Regions from separate parts of the Photobacterium sp. Hal280 genome, predicted to be linked through region 1. Evidence: predicted binding sites of a transcription regulator. Region 1 holds the regulator's gene; the other holds the start of a gene.
The links. Region 1 encodes CRP, which controls carbon source genes, mostly activating them, when cyclic AMP is high. Its sites were predicted from a motif close to TGTGANNNNNNTCACA; they were not measured.

Region 1 (6,824 bases):
GCTCAACCGCCATGGCACTCAGCTCGACCCGGCGCGTATGCATTTCACCTCCGGCGCGCAGCATGCCATTCAGCTGGTGCTGTCGGTGTTCTGCCGCAGCGGCGATACCCTGCTGACCGAACAAGTGGTCTATCCCGGCTTTCTCGGGCTGGCCCGTCAGATGCAGCTCAATGTCAGAGCGGTGGAGATGGATGAGCAAGGCCTGATCCCTGAGAGTCTGGAGACGGCCTGCCGCCAGTATCAGCCCCGGATGCTTTACTGCACGCCCACCCTGCAAAATCCGACCACAGCCGTCATGAGCCGGGAAAGGCGCGAAGCCATTCTGGCGGTATGCCGCCGTCACCAGGTGCTGGTGATTGAAGATGATGTCAATGGCTTGCTGCCGGTCGACGCTCCGCCGCCGCTGGTCAATCTCGACCGTGAACAGGTGATCCACTTCGGCAGCCTGTCGAAATGCCTCGCCCCGGGTTTGCGGCTGGGGTATATCCAGGTGCCGGGCAAACATCAGGACCGGCTGAACACGGCGCTGCACCATCACTGCCTGATGATCAGCCCGTTGCTCAGTGCCCTGGCCTGCGAGCTGATCCACCAGGGCGATGCCGACCGGCTGCTGACCGCGATCCGGCAAGACATCGCCCAGCGACAATCGTTGCTCGACCGCTATCTGCACCCCTATCAGATACAGCATCACGCGCAGAGCTTCCATGCCTGGCTCAGCTTGCCGGACCACTGGCGCTTGAGCGACTTTGTCGCGGCCGCTGAAGCCAGAGACGTGATCGTCAAGTCAGCTGAGCTGTTTACGCCGCCGGGCAGTACCATCCCCCAGGCAGTGCGTCTGGCCGTCAGCGCGCCGCACAGTCATGATAAACTTGAACAGGGTCTGGCTATTCTGGCTGAGCTGCTGGCTCAGGAACCATACCCGGATTTTCCGCTGTGAGGGAGCAACTGATGCATCATTTTGAGCCTGCCGCTGGCCTGCGTAACGCCCATCTACAAACCATTCTGCCGCGGATGATTCGCCGGCAGCCCCGGTTCGAGCCGCTGACAGAACGCATTCAGACCCCGGATGATGATTTCCTCGATCTGGTCTGGACCGGCACGCCGTCTCATCACCCGGCGGAGAAACCCGTCATGATCCTCTTTCACGGCCTGGAAGGCAGTTTTCGCAGCCCTTACGCCCACAGCCTGCTGTTTGCGACCAGGCAGCAGGGCTGGCTGGGGGTGATGATGCATTTTCGCGGCTGCAGCGGCGAAGTGAACCGTCAAGCGAGAAGCTATCATTCGGGGGAAACTTCCGACGCCACCTTTTTTATCCGCCATCTGCGTGCGCGTTTTCCCCGCAATCCCCTGCTGGCGGTCGGTGTCTCGCTGGGCGGAAACATGCTGGTCAATTATCTTGCCGAAACTGGCGCCGCGTCGGAACTCACTGCCGCTCAGGTGATCTCACCGCCTTTGGATCTGGCGGCCTGCTCAGACCGGATACAGCAAGGATTTTCGCGGGTCTACCAGCGCTATCTGCTGGGTTCGATGAAGAAGAATATGCTGAAAAAAATGGCGTCCTTACCCGACGTGCTGCCATTTCAGAGTGAGCAGATCACGGCGCTGCGCTCGCTGCGTCAGTTTGACGATGCCGTCACCGCGCCCCTGCACGGCTTCAGCAATGCCGAAGATTATTACCAGCGCTGCAGCGGACTGGGCAAACTGGCCCGGGTCACCACGCCGTTGCGGGTGATTCATGCCGCCGACGATCCCTTCATGACCGAGGCCGTGATCCCCAAGCAACCGCTGCCGCCGCACATCGACTATCATCTGACCCGGCATGGCGGCCACGTCGGCTTTATCAGCGGCACCTGGCGCGAACCGGTATTCTGGCTGGATCACACTGTACCGGCCTGGTTCCGGGACAAACTGGGGGCATAAAAAAACAACGCCTGGCATCAGGCGTTGTTCCGTCACTGTCTAACCTATCTTACCGGTGTCAATGAGCTGTTGAATCAGCGGCCGCATGATCAGCTCCATCGCAAAGCTCATTTTACCGCCCGGCACTACCAGGGTATTGTGGCGCGACATAAAAGAGCCCTGGATCATCGCCAGCAGATAGGGGAAGTCCACGTTTTTGATGCCGCGAAAACGGATCACCACAAAACTCTCGTCCAGACTGGGGATCGCTTTGGCACTGACCGGGTTTGAAGTATCCACGGTCGGCACACGCTGAAAGTTGATATGGGTCCGGGAGAACTGTGGCGTGATGTAATTGAGGTAATCATCCATTGAGCGGACAATCGACTCCATCACCGCCTCGCGGGAATGGCCGCGATCCCGCGTATCACGGACGATCTTCTGGATCCACTCCAGGTTGACAATCGGCACCATGCCAATCAGCAAATCCACATGCTGTGCCACATTGACATCGCCGTCCACCACACCGCCATGAAGCCCTTCATAAAACAGCAGATCGGTATTTTCCGGCAAATCCTGCCAGGGGGTGAATGTGCCCGGCATCTGATTATACGGCACGGCCTCGTCAAAGGTGTGCAGGTAACGGCGAAACTTGCCGCTGCCGTCTTCACCATACTGGCGGAAAAAATTACCCAATTGAGCAAAGTCGTTGGCCTGCGGGCCAAAATAACTGATATGACGGCCTTGCTCTTTGGCTTTGCGGATCTCCACATCCATTTCAGGGCGGGTGAACCGGTGGAAGCTGTCCCCTTCCAGCCAGGCCGCATGAATGTTCAACATGTTAAACATCTTACGGAAGGCTTCTGAGGTGGTGGACGTTCCTGCTCCGGAGGAACCTGTTACTGCAATGATCGGGTGTTTTGCAGACATGACATACCTTGTCGTTAATCCTAACGGAATCAGTTAGTAACAGGGCCAGAGAAAGCAGTCAAGTTTCACAGGCCCGTTCATCGGCGTCAGCTTCCGTTTTCTGCTGCCGCTTTTCATTATGGCAGCTTTATTCTGCGCTCAGTGAACGGCGCAGTTTAATATCAACCGTTTCATGGAGTTCAGAGAACAGAATCACTGCCTCGCCACTCTCCAGTTGCTGCCTGACTCTGGCGACCTTCTGTTCCAGACTTAGCTCGCGTTCGCCGTAGTCCGTGCCTTCGCGCAGGACAAAGTGTTCAATTAAATTATCGAGTGTCTCTGAGTCCAATTCTTGCCAGGGGATGATCATACTGCTCACCGAAAAATAAGGGGAAAAACCGGCACGGCATTCCCGAAACACCATTAAGCGGCGACGATTTCATAAGAATGGGTCAGCGTGACACCTTTACCCAGCATCAGGCATACAGAGCAATATTTTTCCAGCGAATCACCGACCGCTTTGGCCACCAGCGCGTCATCCAGATCATGGCCGGTCACCACGAAATGCAGATTGACCGAGGTAAAATAACGCGGCGCCTGCTCGCGGCGCTCTGAGGTCATGTTGGCTTCGCAGGCCGTGATGGCCTGGCCGGCACTTTTCAGGCCGTCGACCACATCGACAGAGCTGCAACCACCAGCCGCCATCAGCACCAGCTCCATCGGACTCGGCGCCGTTTTGCCGCCGTTCCCGTCCATGACCACACTGTGGCCCGAGTTTGACTGGCCGACAAAAGTCAAACCTTCTACCCATTTAACACGTGATTGCATGCGATGCTCCTTACTACTCAAACCCGCATTTAAAAACTAAGTCACAACTGTGTGATCATGTGCACAGTAATGCGTCCAAAATGTGCATTTATCGTCACCCAATATCAAGCAATGCGTGTCGAAAAAAGTTAAACTCTTGGACTGAATGTTCACATGCGCTTGCAGCCCAGCCGTTGACTGAATATCCTAGTTGGCAAACAATGATATTGTTATACCCAACCCCAATTCAAGGAATGACGTTGTTGGGCAATACACTGCAGAGGAAGTTAGTAATATGGTTCCAGGTAAACCGCAAACAGATCCAACCTTGGAGTGGTTCCTTTCTCATTGCCACATTCATAAGTACCCTTCAAAGAGTACACTGATCCACGCTGGCGAGAAAGCAGAGACCCTCTACTACATCGTTAAAGGCTCCGTTGCCGTTCTTATCAAGGACGAAGAAGGCAAAGAGATGATTCTGTCCTACCTCAACCAGGGCGACTTCATCGGTGAGCTTGGCCTGTTTGAAGAAGGCCAGGAGCGTACTGCCTGGGTTCGAGCAAAAACACCATGTGAAGTGGCAGAGATTTCCTTTAAGAAATTCCGTCAGCTGATCCAGGTCAACCCGGACATCCTGATGCGACTGTCTGCTCAGATGGCGCGCCGTCTGCAAGTCACCAGCCAGAAAGTTGGCGACCTGGCCTTCCTGGATGTGACCGGTCGTATTGCCCAGACGCTGCTGAATCTGGCCAAACAGCCAGATGCCATGACCCACCCGGACGGGATGCAGATCAAAATCACCCGTCAGGAAATCGGTCAAATCGTTGGCTGTTCCCGTGAAACCGTTGGCCGCATCCTGAAGATGCTGGAAGAGCAGAACCTGATTTCTGCCCACGGTAAAACCATCGTGGTTTACGGCACTCGCTGATCACTCAGCTGTGATGCAGCCAATGTGAGTATCAGAAAAGCCGCCGGTGCGGCTTTTCTTGCATTTGCACCCCATCCCCCCGGCTTTGCATCGGGTTCCTCTAGTGACCTCACAGTTTTTCAGTTGCCTTCCTCATCCCTAGTGCTACATTTGGCATATTAGTTTGATGTGGATGTCGCGATATGGATATCGAACGTTTTGCCCCGAATGCACAGCACAGTCAGGTGCCGCCCCGCCCTGTAGTCACGATGGGGCGTTTTCTCACAGCGTCAGTAGAGATGACAGGGTTTCAGTCACCCCGCCAGTTACTGGAACAGGAAGCCGGTTTACACGCCGGGATCCTGAGCCGTGACAACGATGCCTGGTTACTGCCCTTGGATCAACATCACTGACACCAGGTATTTCAGACATAAAAAAACAGCGACCCAAAGGCCGCTGTTTTGTGTATTTCAGTCTGGCTGAATTACATATTGGTACTTTCGAAGATTTTATCGGCTGACGCTTCGACAAAGCCCGGATAGAGCTCACCGTCCGCCTGCGGATAACGCTTGGCGAACTCATAAAAACCACCCGGAATCGTGCGTACGCCGTCGGTGAAGGATACATCCACACGATCCGCCATCGTCGAGGACTGCTCCAGCATCACTTCCGGATTGCCTTTCACTTCGCCGCCGGCTTCGTTGATACTGAACCCGTTGTGACGCAGCAAACTGTTGACCGCCGCCACTTCCGTGAACTGCTCCAGCTGATTAACGCTCACAGTAAAGTGATTCGCACCGTAACCGTGAGCGGCCACCCAGCCGGCATACTCGCTTTCCGCAGCCAGCATTTCATAGGTTGCAAAGTCCAGCTCCCACAAACGGCCGTTATAGAGGAAAGACGCATCCTTCATTGCACCGTCAGGGATCTGCTTGACCAGCGCACGCACCGTGTTCTGCAATTGTGCAGAGCACTGACCAACCAGCAGTTCACTGATAAACACTTTCGGGGCAGCCGGATTCGGGTGCTCGAAGTGCTCTGCGTACAGTTTCTTCTGCTCGAAATGATAAGTGCCGCACGGCTTGTAGCCGATGGCGATAAAAGGTGCCGCCAGAACATCCAGGCTGACACCCGGCAGGTTAAAGGTACGCAGCGCAATATGATCATTTTGCAGAGGCTCTTCCTCTGTCAGCAGATCGTGTACCTGCGCCGCCGACGGGCAAAGACGGGTCGTAAAGTCCTGCCACAGGGCATCAAACAATTTTTCCACTCTTTCCATGATGCGGTTCCCCTTCGAAAATACGGGTTAAGTATGAGTTACAGTTGGATCCCTGGCGACAGCTGTGCCGGCAGTTCGGTTGCCTCACCTTCCATCGATGCCATTGGGTAGGCACAATAATCCGCGGCGTAGTAAGCACTCGGACGCAGGTTACCCGAGGCACCCGGACCACCGAACGGCGCATCGCCGCTGGCACCGGTCAACTGGCGGTTACGGTTGACGACGCCCGCACGGATATGATCAATAAAGTATTCCCACTCACTGTCGTCAGTCGACACCAGACCGGCAGACAGACCGTAACGGGTGTTGTTGGCCATCTCGACCGCCTGAGGCAGTTCCTGGTAACGCGCCACCTGCAGCAGCGGTCCGAAGTATTCTTCGTCCGGCAGTTCGGCAATCTTACTGACTTCAATGATACCCGGGGTCACGATGGCGCCCTGACCACGTTCGGCTTTCAGCAGTGGTTCACCCCCCATCTCAATCAGACGCTCCTGGGCTGCCACGATATTATCGGCGGCCAGCGTCGAGATTTGCGGGCCCATAAACGGTTGCGGCTCGGCAAACGGGCCGTCCACCTTGATGGCTTTGGCCGCTTCGACCAGCGCCGCAATCAGGGCATCCCCTTCTGCCCCTTCCGGGACATACAGACGACGGGCACAGGTACAACGCTGTCCGGCACTGATGAAGGCCGACTGGATGATGGTGTACACAGTGGATTTCAGATCGCCATAGGCCTTGGAGATGACCATAGGATTGTTGCCGCCCATCTCCAGTGCCAGCATTTTGCCCGGCTGACCGGCAAACTGACGGTGCAGGATATGCCCGGTATTGGCACTGCCGGTAAACAGCAGACCATCAATACCGGCCGACTGCGCCAGCGCTTCACCGGTCGCCCGCGCGCCCTGAACCAGGTTCAGTACACCGGCTGGCAAACCCGCCTGTTCCCACAGCTTGACGGTTTCTTCCGCCACTTTCGGCGTCAGATCTGAGGGTTTGAATACCACAGTGTTCCCCGCCAGCAGC
Region 2 (6,824 bases), 260 kb from region 1:
TTTATCGCCCAGCAGTTCTGTCTGGTGCTTGAAACCATCCCAGTCAGACTCGTCCAGACCGTCTTCAATCGACACGATTGGGTACTGGTTCGCCAGATCCTGCAGGTAGAAGTTAAACTCTTCAGACGTGAAGATTTTGCCTTCGCCTTTCATGTTGTAGTTGCCTGCTTCTTTGTCGTAGAACTCAGAAGCTGCACAGTCCATCGCCAGCGTGACGTCTTTACCCAGGACATAACCTGCCGCTTCAACTGCTTCTTTGATTGCAGCCAGTGCCGCAGCGTTAGATTCCAGGTTTGGTGCGAAACCGCCTTCATCACCGACAGCTGTGCTCAGACCTTTGGCTTTCAGTACTTTTGCCAGGTTGTGGAACACTTCAGCACCGATACGCAGACCTTCTTTCAGTGTTTTTGCACCGACTGGCTGGATCATGAATTCCTGGATGTCGACGTTGTTATCCGCGTGCTCACCGCCGTTGATGATGTTCATCATTGGCAGAGGCATAGAGAACTGGCCTGGAGTGCCGTTCAGTTCAGCAATGTGCTCGTACAGAGGCATGCCTTTTGCAGCCGCGGCCGCTTTTGCGTTCGCCAGAGAGACAGCCAGGATAGCGTTAGCACCAAACTTAGATTTGTTTTCAGTGCCGTCCAGGTCGATCATGATTTGGTCGATGTCCGCTTGGCTTTTCGCGTCTTTACCAACCAGTGCCTGAGCAATAGGACCGTTAACCGCTTCAACGGCTTTCAATACACCTTTGCCAAGGAAACGAGATTTGTCGCCGTCACGCAGCTCCAGAGCTTCGCGGGAACCCGTTGATGCACCAGAAGGTGCCGCAGCCATACCAACAAAACCACCTTCCAGGTGGACTTCAGCTTCCACTGTCGGGTTACCGCGTGAGTCGATGATTTCACGACCCAAAACTTTAACGATCTTAGACATAGTGTTTCCTCTTGCTTTATTTTGATTTAAAAAAGCGAAAAAAAGCTGCCGCACTCCATGTGCAACAGCTGTTTGTAACTTATTTCTCTTCGAACTCACCGCGCTGGTGCTGACCAGCCGCTTTGACGAATCCTTCAAACAAAGGATGGCCATCGCGAGGTGTTGAGGTGAACTCAGGGTGGAACTGAGCCGCTACAAACCAAGGGTGATTCGGCACTTCGATAATCTCTACCAGCTTCTTGTCAGCAGACAGGCCGGAGATTTTCAGGCCCGCTTCTTTCAGCTGAGGCAACAGATTATTGTTCACTTCGTAACGGTGACGGTGGCGCTCGTGAATGGTTGCACTGCCGTACATTTCACGGGCTTTGCTGCCCTCTTCCAGATGGCACAGCTGAGAACCCAGACGCATAGTTCCGCCCAGATCCGACTCTTCCGTGCGCTCTTCCACGTTACCTTCGCTGTCGACCCATTCAGTGATCAGGCCCACCACAGGATACGGTGATTTGGCGTCAAATTCCGTCGAGTGAGCACCGCTCATGCCCGCCACATTACGGGCGAACTCGATCAGCGCCACCTGCATACCCAGGCAGATGCCCAGATAAGGGATGTTGTTTTCACGCGCATATTGCGCTGTCATGATCTTGCCTTCAACACCACGACCACCAAAACCGCCCGGTACCAGAATCGCATCCAGACCTGCCAGCATTTCTACGCCTTTTGATTCAACATCCTGCGAATCGACGTATTTGATGGTCACAGACAAGCGGTTTTTCAGGCCCGCATGCTTCAGTGCTTCATTCACTGATTTATAGGCATCCGGCAGTTCGGTGTATTTACCCACCATGCCAATCGTCACTTCACCGGTCGGGTTGGCGTCTTCATAAATCACGCGCTCCCACTCACTCAGATCGGCTTCCGGCGCTGTAATACCAAAGCGCTGACACACCAGCTCATCCAGACCCTGCGACTTGATCAGCTGAGGGATCTTGTAGATGGAGTCAACGTCTTTCATGGAGATAACGGCTTTTTCCGGCACGTTACAGAACAAGGCAATCTTGGCTCGCTCATTGGCCGGAATCATCCGGTCAGAACGGCAGATCAGCACATCCGGCTGAATACCGATAGACAGCAGTTCTTTCACTGAGTGCTGAGTAGGCTTGGTTTTCACTTCACCGGCCGCGGCCAGGTAAGGCACCAGAGTCAGGTGCATAAACATTGCACGCTCACGGCCCAGCTGCACGCCCAGTTGGCGAATCGCTTCCATAAATGGCAGGGACTCGATATCACCGACCGTACCGCCCACTTCGACAATCGCGACGTCGTGGCCTTCTGCACCGGCAATCACACGCTCTTTGATAGCGTTCGTAATATGAGGGATGACCTGAATGGTCGCACCCAGATAGTCACCGCGACGCTCTTTACGCAGCACGTCTTCATAGACACGGCCAGCAGTAAAGTTGTTGCGCTTGGTCATCTTGGTACGGATAAAACGCTCATAGTGACCAAGGTCAAGGTCGGTCTCTGCACCGTCTTCCGTAACGAATACTTCACCGTGTTGAATCGGGCTCATCGTGCCTGGATCAACGTTAATGTAAGGGTCTAGCTTCATCATGGTCACTTTCAGACCACGGGCCTCTAAGATGGCCGCCAGTGAGGCTGCAGCAATACCTTTACCTAGGGAGGATACAACACCGCCCGTCACAAAAATGTAATTCGTTGTCATGTTTAACCTGGAAGATTGGTGTAGAGGATAAAAAGTATCTGGACGGGAAATTAGTATACCAGACACATTTTATTGCCACAACGTGAAAACTATCACAGTAAACCCAGACGCTTTTTGTTCCAAATCAAGCCCGGTATCCTTGACGGAAAGTCTGCTTACGGGTTAGTGCTTACTTTGTTGCTGAAACAGACTTTTCCTTGCGCTTAACATTTTCCCACTCGGCATCCAGCTCATCCAGTGAGCAAGCGTCAATCGACTTGCCCTGTTCCAGCACACAGCGTTCCACTGCGCGAAACCGGCGTTCGAACTTACGGTTGGCTTTGTGCAAGGCCATTTCCGGTTTCACTTTCAGGTGACGGCTCAGGTTCACCACAGCAAACAGCAGATCGCCGACCTCCTCTTCGATGCGTTCCTGATCAGGCACCGCCTGATGGGCTTCTTCCATCACTTCGTCGATTTCTTCCTGCACTTTGTCAACCACCGGTCCCAGTGTTGGCCAGTCAAAACCCAACCGGGCGCAACGTTTCTGGATTTTATCGGCCCGGTTCAGCGCAGGCATCGCCTTAGGGATATTAGCCAGAATACTGTCATCCTGCCCTTTTTCTGCACGCTCTTTGGCCTTTTCCGCTTCCCAATTTGCATGGATCGCAGCTTCATCGGCGAAATTCTTGTCTGCAAAAACATGAGGATGGCGACGAATGAGTTTGTCATTGATCGCACCGACCACATCATCAAAATCAAATAACCTTTGTTCTTTCGCCAGCTGGCTGTAGAAGATCACCTGAAATAACAGATCGCCCAGCTCTTCCTTCACTTCATCCCAGTTCTCTGCGGCAATGGCCTCTGCCACTTCATAGGCTTCCTCCAGCGTGTGCGGCACAATCGAGGCAAAGTCCTGTTTGAGATCCCAGGGCACCCCCGCTGCGGGTCGCGCAGCTGCGTCATGATGGAAAGTAAGGTGCTGATGGGCTTATCGCTCATGATGGTTTTCCTGTGCTCTGTGTCGGGTTGTTATTTCGCACAAAACGGGCCGGGGCCTGTTCTGTCGATAGTATGTGATCAGTGCAGTCGTCTGGCTTCAAAGACATCTTTCACCTGCTCCAGGCGGAGGATCAGTCTGCCCAGACTGTCGAGATCGGTCAGTTCAATATCAAAATCCATGATCGCCATCTGCTTTTTGAAATCGATCCGGCTTTTCACCCCGGCCACTTTGACCTTTTCATTGTGCATGGTGTTGGTCAGATCTTTAATCAGGCCGTTACGCTCAGAAGCGGTTACCCTGACGGTCAGCGTGTAGCGTCCGGCAAAGCTGCCGCCCCAGACGGTATGAATGATCCGCTGCGGCGCAACATGACGCAGCTCTTCCAGCTGTTCACAGTCGCTGCGGTGCACAGAGATCCCCCGCCCCTGGGTCACAAAGCCGACTATGTCATCGCCGGGAATGGGCTGACAACAACGCGCCAGGTGGGTCATCAGGTTATCCACCCCTTCCACCACCACAGCATCGCGCTGCGGTTTTTTCTGGCTGGCCTTGCTGCCCGCCTCGGTTAAACGCTCCAACAGCTGCTGATCTTCTTCTTCAGCCGTCGGCTTGTTAACCAGCGCATTGATGTGGTTAATGACCTGGTTGATGCGCAGGTCGCCGCTGCCGATCCCGGCAAACAGCTCATCGGTCGAGTTCACGTTAAAGCGCTTCAGGGCGTAGGACTCGGCATCTTTCATGGTGGCGCCGATTTTCTGCAGTTCCTGCTCCAGAATCTCCCGGCCGGCCGTGATGTTTTTATCTCTGTCCTGCTTGCGGAACCAGGCATGTACTTTAGCGCGTGCCCGGCTGGAATTGACAAAGCCCAGGTTCGGATTCAGCCAGTCACGCGACGGATTCGGCTCTTTCTGGGTGATGATTTCGACCTGATCACCCATTTGCAGGTGATAGGTGAAAGGGACAATTCGCCCTTCCACTTTGGCCCCGATACAACGGTGACCCACTTCAGAGTGAATGTGATAGGCGAAATCGAGCGGCGTGGCATTCAAGGGCAGATCAACCACATCCCCTTTCGGGGTGAAGGCATAGACCCTGTCGTCGAAGACCTGACTGCGCAGCTCCTCGAGCATTTCGCCAGAGTCGGACATTTCCTCCTGCCAGGCCAGCAGCTTACGCAGCCAGTTGATTTTCTCATCATAGGCAGAATGGGCGCCGGCGGAGGTGCCGGATTCTTTGTATTTCCAGTGTGCGGCCACGCCCAGCTCAGACTCTTCGTGCATCTGCTTGGTGCGGATCTGGATCTCAATGGTTTTGCCTTCCGGGCCGATCACCACAGTGTGAATCGACTGATACCCATTGGGTTTGGGATTGGCCACATAGTCATCGAATTCTTTGGGCAGATGCCGGTATTTGGTATGCACCACCCCCAGTGCCGCATAACAGTCCTGCAGCTGGTCCGCGATAATACGCACCGCACGCACATCGAACAGCTCATCAAAGGCCAGATTCTTTTTCTGCATTTTGCGCCAGATGCTGTAGATATGCTTCGGGCGTCCATGCACCTCAGCCTTGATATTCGAGGCTTTCATCGACTCATCCAGATCCTTCACGAAATGATCGATGTAGTGTTCCCGGTCGATACGACGCTCAGACAACTGTTTGGCGATCTGCTTGTAAGTCTCCGGGTGCTTGTAGCGAAACGCGTAGTCTTCGATTTCCCACTTCAGCTGACCGATCCCCAAACGGTTGGCCAGCGGAGCATAAATATTGGAACACTCCCGCGCGGCGGCACGGCGAACATTATCCGGCTCGTCCTTCACCTCGCGCAGATTACAAATGCGTTCGGCCAGTTTGATCACCACGCAGCGGAAGTCGTCCACCATAGAAAGCAGCATGCGGCGAATATTATCGACCTGTGCCGATTGTGCCGCGCCTTCTTTGATGGCATTCAGCTGGCTGATTGCCGCCATCTGCTTGACACCCTTGACCATTTGCAGAATGGTTTGGCCGTATTCCTCTTTGATGTCATCGCTCTTGTAGAAGCCACCTTCAACAAGCGGGAACAGCAGGGCCGCCACCAGAGTGTCAGTATCCATACTGAGCATCACCAGGATTTCAACCATTTCCCGGCCACGCCACAATAACTGACCGGCCGCTTCCTTGTTGTCCAGATGCGCTTCACAGCGCTGATAAGTTTGGATCAGACGGTCCGAGGTTTTAGCATCCTGCAGCAGACTCTCTACCCAGGGTACCAACTCAAATTTAGCGTTTTCCTTTAAATGCGCACCGCGAACTGCGACCATGATTCTGTCCTGTATAGCGTGATTACGGATGGCTTTTCTGTTACTCCCGGCGGCCTTCGCAGGCTCAGCCTGGCATCAGGTCCGGATAAACAGTGCCATAGATTCTAAATGCCCCGTGTGGGGAAACATATCCAGCATACCCAGCCGTTGCAACTGATAGCCCTGTTGCAGCAGTACCTGACTGTCCCGCGCCAGCGTCGACGGGTTGCAGGACACATATAAAATCCGGCTGGGCGATAAGGCGGCCACTTCTTTCATTACCCCGGCAGCACCAGCGCGTGCCGGATCCAGCAACACTTTGTCGAAACCGTTTGTGGCCCAGCTGAACGACTCAATCCCCTGCTCAAGATTACCCTGATAAAAAGCCGTATTCGCCAGCTGATTCAGCGCCGCATTGGCACTGGCGCGCTGCACCATCTCATCCACACCTTCGACACCGACAACGTGTTGTGCTTTCTGCGCCAGCGGTAAACTGAAATTACCCAGTCCGCAGAAAAGATCCAGTACTCTGTCCTGCGGCTGAATATCCAGCCAGTCCAGTGCCTGCGCGATCATCCGGGCATTCACCGTCCGGTTGACCTGAATGAAATCTTTCGGTGAGAACTGCAATGTCAAACCATTCACGACATAGCAAGGCGTGTCACCTGCCAGCTGAGTCACTTCATCCGGTCCCGGAGCGAGGAAAAGCATAACATGATGACTGTCAGCAAATTGCTGAATGCTCGTCATATCCGGGTCAGAAAATGGCTTGAGATGTCGGATCAGCACCACAGGACCATTATCGGCTTCGACCAGCTCGACGTGCCCCAGGTTCCGGCGACCCTGCAATTGCGCCAGCAAATCACGCAAAGGCGGCAGCAGCGCATTCAGCGAAGCCGCC

Region 2: a site for CRP is predicted at 2,741-2,756, ahead of P4S53_RS12000 (CTP synthase). Genes of this name have one in related genera too.

Annotation. Positions count from the first base shown of each region.
Region 1 is NZ_JARLUO010000005.1:333,098-339,921, reverse strand. Features, by position in the region: gene P4S53_RS10680 (aminotransferase-like domain-containing protein) at 1-937, shown strand, start outside; gene P4S53_RS10675 (hydrolase) at 949-1,920, shown strand; gene P4S53_RS10670 (phosphoribulokinase) at 1,960-2,829, opposite strand; gene P4S53_RS10665 (YheU family protein) at 2,957-3,178, opposite strand; gene P4S53_RS10660 (OsmC family protein) at 3,232-3,636, opposite strand; gene crp (cAMP-activated global transcriptional regulator CRP) at 3,911-4,543, shown strand; gene P4S53_RS10650 (hypothetical protein) at 4,726-4,935, shown strand; gene P4S53_RS10645 (DUF1338 domain-containing protein) at 5,007-5,801, opposite strand; gene astD (succinylglutamate-semialdehyde dehydrogenase) at 5,840-6,824, opposite strand, start outside.
Region 2 is NZ_JARLUO010000005.1:594,093-600,916, reverse strand. Features, by position in the region: gene eno (phosphopyruvate hydratase) at 1-936, opposite strand, end outside; gene P4S53_RS12000 (CTP synthase) at 1,016-2,659, opposite strand; partial or broken gene mazG (nucleoside triphosphate pyrophosphohydrolase) at 2,829-3,640, opposite strand; gene relA (GTP diphosphokinase) at 3,719-5,944, opposite strand; partial or broken gene rlmD (23S rRNA (uracil(1939)-C(5))-methyltransferase RlmD) at 6,020-6,824, opposite strand, start outside.